Regions from separate parts of the Bacillus sp. FDAARGOS_235 genome, predicted to be linked through region 1. Evidence: riboswitches for the same ligand, from Rfam matches in the RefSeq annotation. Region 1 holds a riboswitch; the other holds the start of a gene.
What was found. Region 1 has a riboswitch for cyclic di-AMP ahead of A6J74_RS13055 (hypothetical protein). Riboswitches for the same ligand answer to the same signal wherever they lie in the genome.
Positions count from the first base shown of each region.

Region 2: it holds a riboswitch for cyclic di-AMP, as region 1 does, so the genes downstream of both, A6J74_RS07735 (APC family permease) here and A6J74_RS13055 (hypothetical protein) in region 1, are expected to answer to the same signal.

Region 1 is NZ_CP020437.2:2,162,651-2,167,078, reverse strand. Features, by position in the region: gene thiF (thiazole biosynthesis adenylyltransferase ThiF) at 1-605, shown strand, start outside; gene thiD (bifunctional hydroxymethylpyrimidine kinase/phosphomethylpyrimidine kinase) at 621-1,427, shown strand; cyclic di-AMP (ydaO/yuaA leader) riboswitch at 1,517-1,665, shown strand; gene A6J74_RS13055 (hypothetical protein) at 1,759-2,145, shown strand; gene A6J74_RS13050 (hypothetical protein) at 2,159-2,392, shown strand; cyclic di-AMP (ydaO/yuaA leader) riboswitch at 2,655-2,800, shown strand; gene A6J74_RS13045 (SipW-dependent-type signal peptide-containing protein) at 2,899-3,003, shown strand; gene kdpF (K(+)-transporting ATPase subunit F) at 3,000-3,080, shown strand; gene kdpA (potassium-transporting ATPase subunit KdpA) at 3,100-4,428, shown strand, end outside.
Region 2 is NZ_CP020437.2:1,197,378-1,201,805, forward strand. Features, by position in the region: gene A6J74_RS07735 (APC family permease) at 1-1,811, opposite strand, end outside; cyclic di-AMP (ydaO/yuaA leader) riboswitch at 1,956-2,103, opposite strand; gene A6J74_RS30370 (hypothetical protein) at 2,244-2,372, shown strand; gene panE (2-dehydropantoate 2-reductase) at 2,435-3,379, opposite strand; gene A6J74_RS07745 (hypothetical protein) at 3,554-4,428, shown strand, end outside.

The DNA.
Region 1 (4,428 bases):
AATATTCTATTCCATGGATTTATGGTGCATGTGTAGGCAGTTACGGTCTTTCTTACACAATTCTTCCTAGTAAAACACCATGTTTATCATGTTTATTACAATCGATTCCGCTTGGCGGGGCGACATGTGATACAGCGGGTATTATATCACCTGCTGTATCTCTTGTCGTTTCTCATCAAGTAACAGAAGCTCTTAAACTGTTAGTAGAAGATTATAAATCACTTCGAGATGGACTTGTATCGTTTGATATGTGGAAGAATGAGTATTCCTGTATGAATGTGCAAAAACTTCGCAAACATAATTGTCCTTCGTGCGGAGAGAATGCATTATATCCGTATTTAAATAAAGAGAACACATCGAAAACAGCAGTTTTATGCGGGAGAAATACAGTTCAAATTAGACCACCTCATAAAGAAGAAATGGATTTTGAACAATATAAACAGCTACTAGAAGGCCGTGTGAATAATTTAAATGTAAATCCATATTTACTATCTTTCTCTGTTGAAGAAAAGAGGTTAGTTGCCTTCAAAGATGGCCGTGTACTTGTACATGGAACGAAAGATATAAGCGAAGCAAAGACGATTTATCATCGCTATTTTGGATAGAAAAGGATGAGTGAGATGGAAGTGAATAAAGCTTTAACAATTGCAGGATCTGATAGCGGCGGTGGTGCTGGTATTCAAGCGGATTTAAAAACATTCCAAGAGCTTAGTGTGTATGGGATGACGGTTATTACGGCAATTACTGCTCAAAATACGCTTGGCGTTCAAGGGGTATATCCTGTTCCGTTAGAAGGTATTACGGAACAGCTGAATTCAATTGGTACGGATTTAACACCAGATGCAGTGAAACTAGGAATGTTATTTAGTAGTGAAATTATTCAAATTGTGGCAGAACAGATTAAGAAATTTGGTTGGAATAATATTGTGCTAGATCCTGTTATGATTGCAAAGGGCGGAGCATCATTATTACAGCAAGAAGCAGTTCAAGCATTAAAGGAATATTTATTACCAGTAGCAACAGTTATTACACCGAATGTTCCAGAAGCTGAAGTGTTAACTGGGATGGAGATTCATAATATAGAAGATAGTAAGAAAGCTGCGAAAGTATTGCACGAATTAGGTGCTAAATATGTGCTTATGAAGGGCGGACATGCGGAATATCAAGGTAATGAAGTAATTGATTTACTCTTTGATGGAGAAGAGTTTATTGAATTTAGAAGTGAACGAATTCCTTCGAAACAAACGCACGGAAGTGGCTGTACATTTGCTTCAGCAGTTACAGCTGGACTTGCGAAAGGATACTCAATGGACGAAGCAGTTCAAGAGGCAAAACGATTTATTAGTATAGCAATTGAAGAGCCATTGAATATTGGTAGTGGTCATGGACCAACGAATCATTTTGCGTATAAATTGAATAAAGCATAAGCATGAAGAATGAAAAGGCCAGTTTTACAACTGGCTTTTTTTGTTTACTTTTTCAAAATACAAGAGTAATATATCAGCCAGAATACATTTTTTGTAATACGCTGAGTCCAAATATATGGAGCGGAGGAACCAATTTTGTGCATCGTCACTTGGGGTGAATCTTTCAGTTTTGAAAGTAGGGCTACTCTCAAAGCCCGAATCCGACAGCTAACTTCGTAAGCGTTTTGAGAGAGGACGGTGCCATGATGGATACATCACTTCATCGATCCGATTAGTATAGGGGAATATCAATCTACGTTTGAATTCTTTTATGCTAAGGAGGATGAGGTACATGGAACTAACACTTATTTGTGTTGGAGAAAAAAACAAGGTAAAGAGTTTAAGAGAGCTAGTAGCATTTCAGCATGAGTTAATTATTTTTACAGCCAATGAAGAGATAGCGGCTGAAGTTAGAGATTATGGGTTTGAATCAGCTTATAGCTGTAATAAGGAGAAAGATTTTACTAGTATGTGCACACGAATTAAGAAGGTGATTTTACTAGGGGATGAGCTTCCAACAGTTAGTTTCTTCACAGAACACATTCGTTTTTCTTTTCAAGCGCCTATTACTGTTGTTACAAGGAATAAACGATATCCAGCGCGGCTCTATGAAACAATTGGAGCTAAATTTGTCGTGTTTACGAACTGTGATAATATTTCGTTTTTATTTTTTGAATAGGGCGGGGGAAGAAATGATGAAGGTACTACTATTTGGAGATATAGCAAATCGTTGGGCGGTATCGATCGAGAGGGTTCAAGAATTGGCACAGATTGATCCTATTTTTCCAGGGCCATATATTTTATTACCATCAAAAGATGCTTTGTATTTAGAGGCGGATATTACCGAGTATGAGCAGTTACATGCAGAATTATCACAAGTTTATATCCGTGGGAGAAATTTACGTGCTTTTTTATGTGGTAAATAAATTCTGAATGAAAACGAGAGCGAATGTTAAGTGTGCCTAAGTGGGGTGCTTATATACATTCGCTCTTTTTTTATATATAAAAGGTCATTTCTATGAAAAAGAAAGAAAAGACAAGAAAACAGATGAAAGAATATTAATAATACGTAATGTAAGCGTTTAAATAGCGTAATATTTTCTTATTTTAAGTAATTTACCTCTTTACAAGTGAAATATAGAGGAGTATATTTACTCTCATAAATCATTTATCAAATTTCCAAAAAAAAACCTAAAATCGCTGAGTTCCAGAAATGGAGCGGGGGAACCAATTTTGTGCATCGTCACTTGGGGTGAATCTTTCAGTTTTGAAAGTAGGGCTACTCTTTAGGCCCGAATCCGACAGCTAACCTCGTAAGCGTTTAGAGAGGAGGTTTACTTTTTGTTGTTCATTTTTTGAACACTGAGTAGAGCTCAGTGTTCTTTTTTAATATTTTAATGGTAAATTTTAACATTTAAAGTGAGGGATTGTTATGTTAGATGTTGTGATGATCGGAATTTTTGTTGTATTAGTAGCATCGATGGCAAGTCTTGCAAGTTGGTCAGATAAAGTTGTGAAAGAAGGGAAGCAATCATGATGATTGCCTTATCGGTTATTGTTGCAGCGATTACGGTGTACTTAGTATACGCATTATTAAATCCAGAAAAGTTTTAATTAGGGGGAATCATTCATTATGATTTGGATTGCAGTCATTATTACAATGCTCTTGTTTATTTTAGTAGCAAAGCCAACGGGGATTTATTTAGAGAAAGCCTTTCAAGGTAGCAAAATGCTAGATAAAGTATTCGGGCCTTTTGAGAAACTTATTTTTAAAATTACAGGTGTAAAAGGATACAATCAAACGTGGAAACAGTATGCATTATCATTAGTTCTACTCAACGGATTTATGATTGTCGTTGTATATTTCATTTTTAGATTACAAGGTGTATTGCCATTAAATCCAGCGCATATTGAAGGGATGGAGCCTACGCTCGCTTTTAATACAGCGATTAGTTTTATGGCTGATACAAACTTACAACATTACAGCGGTGAAAATGGTTTATCTTATTTATCACAATTAATCGGGATTACATTTTTAATGTTTGCGGCACCAGCAACGACGTTAGCGATTGTTATGGCTTTTATAAGAGGACTTGCTGGAAAAGAACTTGGCAACTTTTTCGTTGATTTTACGAGGGCGTTAACGAGAGTGTTTCTTCCTATCGCATTTATTGCAGCGTTAGTCTTTGTCGCACTTGGTGTACCACAAACGTTAGATGGGGCGGTTACAGCACAAACGATTGATGGAGCAAAACAAAGTATTTTACGAGGGCCTGTTGCATCATTCGTTTCTATTAAGGAACTTGGGAATAACGGCGGTGGATTTTTCGGGGCAAACTCTACACATCCTTTTGAAAATCCAGGACAAATGAGTAATATTTTGCAAATGATGCTTATGATGTTATTACCAACAGCACTTCCATTTACGTACGGACGAATGGTAGGAAATAAAAAACAAGGGCGTATCCTTTTCGTTTCACTATTCATGGTGTTTTTACTAGGATTTATAACGATTACGACATCTGAACTAAACGGGAATCCGGCATTAAATGGAATGGGTATCGAACATGTACAAGGAAGTACAGAAGGGAAAGAAGTACGATTTGGAACAGTATTCTCTTCACTATACGCAACAGTAACGACAGCTGCTGAAACAGGGGCCGTTAATACGATGCATGATACGTTAACGCCAATTGGCGGTTTAGTTCCACTCGTAAATATGATGTTGAATACAGTATACGGCGGTGTTGGAGCGGGCTTTATTAATATTATTATGTATGCAATTATTGCAGTCTTTATATCTGGATTAATGGTCGGAAGAACACCAGAGTTTTTAGGTAAAAAGATTGAAGGTAAGGAAATGAAATTAATTGCAGTAACGATTCTATTTCATCCATTACTTATCTTAGGATTTTCTGCATTAGCTCTTTCAACAAGTTTAGGAACGGATGCGATTTCTCAT
Region 2 (4,428 bases), 970 kb from region 1:
TATGGAACTGTCGTAATAACAACATTTCTCTTATAGAGTAAATACGCACGTATGAGTAAACTTGATTGATTATGAAGAATGTTATGCCAGCCTTTTTTCGGAATAAACTGTGGTATAACGACCGTAACTCGATAATTTGATTCACTCGCTTTATATTGCACTGTATCAATGAACTTAGTTAGCGGCTGAATAATACTTCTATAATGAGAATGCAATGTAACAAGCCTTACTTCAGGTTGCCACTTCTTCCATTTCTCTTCAAATTTCTTTTCCTCTTCTCTGTCAAAAGCAACATATACAGCGATAACTTGATCTGCAGAAAGAGCCTTCGCATAGTTCAATGAATTTTCTACTACATGAGTCATACCAGCTACAGGAACGAGAATTACATTCCCCTCAATCGGAATAAGAGGCTCACAAGTTTTTAAACTTAATTGATCACCGACTGCATCATAATGCTTCTTAATTCGATGGAACAAGAAGATAATAGCAGGTAAGAAAATAAGGATCGACCAAACTTGAGCGAATTTAGTTAAAAAGAACATGCTCATAACGATAAAACTAATGACTGCACCAATTAAATTAACCGTTAATCTTAAAGCCCATCCTTCAGGTTTTTCACGAAGCCATTTTAATACCATACCCGTTTGAGAAAGTGTAAATGGAATAAACACACCTACTGCATATAGCGGAATTAAATGTTCTGTTTGACCTTGGAAAGCTACAATTAAAATAATCGAAGCAATTCCAAGTATAATAATACCGTTTGAGTAACCAAGACGGTCTCCTCTAATCGTAAACATTCTCGGTATGAATTTATCTTTTGCAAGGTTAACTGCTAATAATGGAAATGCAGAATACCCTGTGTTAGCAGCAAGAATTAATATTAAAGCTGTTGTGCCTTGTATGAAATAGTACATGAAATTACGTCCAAATGTTTGTTCAGCAATTTGGGAAACAACAGTTACTTCTTTACTCGGTGTAATTCCGTAATAATAAGCTAAAAATACAATTCCTGAAAATAACACAGCAAGTAATGCACCCATCGCAAGCAAAGTTTTCGCTGCATTGTTTGGTGCAGGATCTTTAAAGTTTGGAATTGCGTTTGAAATCGCTTCAACACCTGTTAAAGCCGAACTACCTGATGCAAATGCTCTTAACAGTAAAAACAAACTAATTCCCGCAACCGGCGTTCCAATCGGCGTGTGTAAGGTCGGTGAAACGTGACCAGTTAAAATATTGTATATCCCTACACCAATTAATATAAATAGTGCTAAAACGAATAAATAAACAGGATATGCTAAAACGGAAGCTGACTCTGTTACACCTCTTAAATTTAATATGGTTATAAATATAACAAATATAATCGCAATGATTACATTATGTGCATGTAAGCTAGGAAAAGCAGATGTTAACGCATCTGTACCTGCTGATACACTTACTGCAACAGTTAAAATATAATCCACTAATAAAGACCCTCCAGCTATTAAGCCTGGATTCATCCCTAAGTTTTCTTTTGATACAACATATGCGCCCCCGCCATGTGGGTAGGCAAAAATAATTTGACGATAAGATAAAATAAGAGCTGTCAATAATACTAATACCCCAATAGCGATCGGAATGGAATACCAATACGCAATCGCTCCAAGACCTGCTAAAGCGATTAAAATTTGCTCTGGTCCGTATGCAACTGATGACAATGCGTCAGAAGATAGAATGGCTAGCGCCTTCGTTTTATTAAGCTTTTGCTCTCCTAACTCAGTTGATTTTAACGGCCTTCCAATTAAAAATCTTTTAATAGATGAAACCACAGCTGTCCACTCTCCAATAATTTTGTACGAACGATTCTGCTTGTTACAGCCAGCAAACTATTTCTTCAGAAAACAAAAAATGTCTACAAGCCATAGCGAAATAGACTTGTAGACATTATTTTTTTTGTCGCACAAGCTCCACCTTCCTTCTCAATATAACGCTTACGAGGTTAGCTGTCGGATTCGGGCCTATGAGTAGCCCTACCTTTTTTTAAGGATTCACCCCATCGGATTATGTACTAATCCGTAAGAACGGGTCCCCCGTACCATGCGGTTTCAGCGATTTAGAAAATTGAAACTGTGGATTATAATACTCCTTTATTTTCAAAATGTAAACAAAAATTTTTAAAAAGAAAAAATTTAAAATGATTGCGCATAATCCGCTGATAAATATACATAATGAATACTAAAAAACCCTTAAAGGAGACCCGTATGTCTAAAAAGAAGAAACCGCTTTTTTCCGATTCATATTTAGATGCAGTAGCAAATGAAATTAATCAGTTATATGGTAAACGTGAACAGGAAATAAACTTGACAGAAAGAATTAAAAGAAACAAATAATTTGTCATACGCAAATAAAAAAGATAGCAATACACTTATATATTGCTATCTTTTTTATTATTTCATACATCTAATTCTATTACGGGTTTGTTAAATGTCATTTCTTCATACACCTTCAAATTTTGATATACCACTCCTAGTAATGGTGCTTCTAAAGAAAATTGTTCTGCTACATCTAGTAAGTATCCTTGCAAATGCTTCCCTTCAATAAACGAACCTTTTTCCATATCACGCTGCATAGAGGACTTCATATCATAAGAAATTTTATCAATCGTTTTCATATGTTCCTGGGCAATATTATCTTTAACTGGAGCTCCTAATACCCTCATAATTTGCACAGATTCCTCAAATAAATTTCGGATAAATTCACGTCCACCTTCACTTTCACGAATTGGTCCTATCGGTGCACGCATTAATGTTGTAACGCCTGACATGACAGTAATAAATAAATATTTATGCCACATATCTTGCGTAATATTTTCACTTAAAACAAAGCTAGCTTTCGTACCTATAAATGCTTTCGTAATACGCTTTATTCTCTCTGAATCTTGAGGCTTAATTTCTCCAAATACAAGTCTGTTGGCAGCACTAGTTTGTACAATTTCTCCTTGATCGTTTAACGTCGTCTCAATAAAGCATAAACCGCCCATTACTTTTTCCCCGCCGAATTCTTTTTGTAATAGCGATAAATGAGCGATACCATTTAACAATGGAATGATTACAGTATTTTCGCCAACAAACGGCTTCAAATCTTGAATTGCCTCGTTTAAGTGATACGCCTTTGTTGAAAATAAAATCACATCAAATGGAGAAGTTCTATCTTCTTTCGTTATCAATTTCGGTTGAAAGGAAAAATCTCCATTCACACTACGAATAACAAGTCCTTTTTCCTCTAATTGTTGTTTTCTTTTGCTGCGAACGAGAAATGTAACATCTTCTCCCTTTTCTACTAATCGGCCACCAAAAAATCCACCGACGCCACCAGCTCCTAATACTAAAATGCGCATACAACATCCCCTTTTCCTCACACAATTATACTAGTTTTAGTATACATAACATTATACATGTCCCTTGTTAAATTAGCTGAATTTTCATTCTTAATCTATTGAAAAAACAAGGTTATTTTCAAGAAAAATTGGGCATGTTGTTTCTATAGCTTATACGGAAAGGAAACAATGTAAATGGAGGCAATACAAACAATCGAAGAAAAAGATGTAACAACAGCTATATTTCAATTTATATTCCCGTTTTCGTTTAAAACTGGATATGAACAAAATATGTTCCCTTTCTTACAAAAAAATAATTTCCGTCCTTTTCGACTTGATCATCTTGAAGATGAAAATACATATTACGGGCAGTTTCAAGTTTCACATCAAAATATGGAAGCATACTATCTTTCATTTACGAATAAAATTCTTTTTCCTCATTCAGAACATCAAAAGGGACTACAGCGCTATTCTAAAGACCTTAATTTAAATGGACATTTAACAACAAATCTTATTTCCGTTCCATTCAAGATACATTCTATTGATGTAACACTTTGTCCTTATGAGCTTGGCTTCTTAACAATTCGAACAGAAGTCAAAACCGCCCCAAACATGACATTATCAGAAGCCATCGAATTTGCTTCTCGCTTCCGTGTGCTTGAAACTAGAAATGATACAACCGAGACCATTTGTATTGAATGTGATGGGAAAAAATATTCACAAGTAGAAAAACTTATATTCGGCGATTTATATCATGGCTTAACAGACTTCTTTGAGAATAAGAGGTTGCGGAGTTCATACTTTCAAACATTCCCCTTCTTTGAAGACCAACGAATGTATGTACAAACCTTATTATCTATTAACAAAAAGTCAGACCTTCATGTAGTTGATGTATATCGAGCTTCCAGTCTTTCCGGATTAACAGACGATGGTAAGCCGTATATTAGTGCAAATAATGTTCCTTATATTCACGATTATTTAACAAAGCATTCTTATCAAAGATGGGCTCCTAACCGTTATTTTATTATGGAAGAACATATTTTCACATGTATAACAAATGAAGGTGAAAA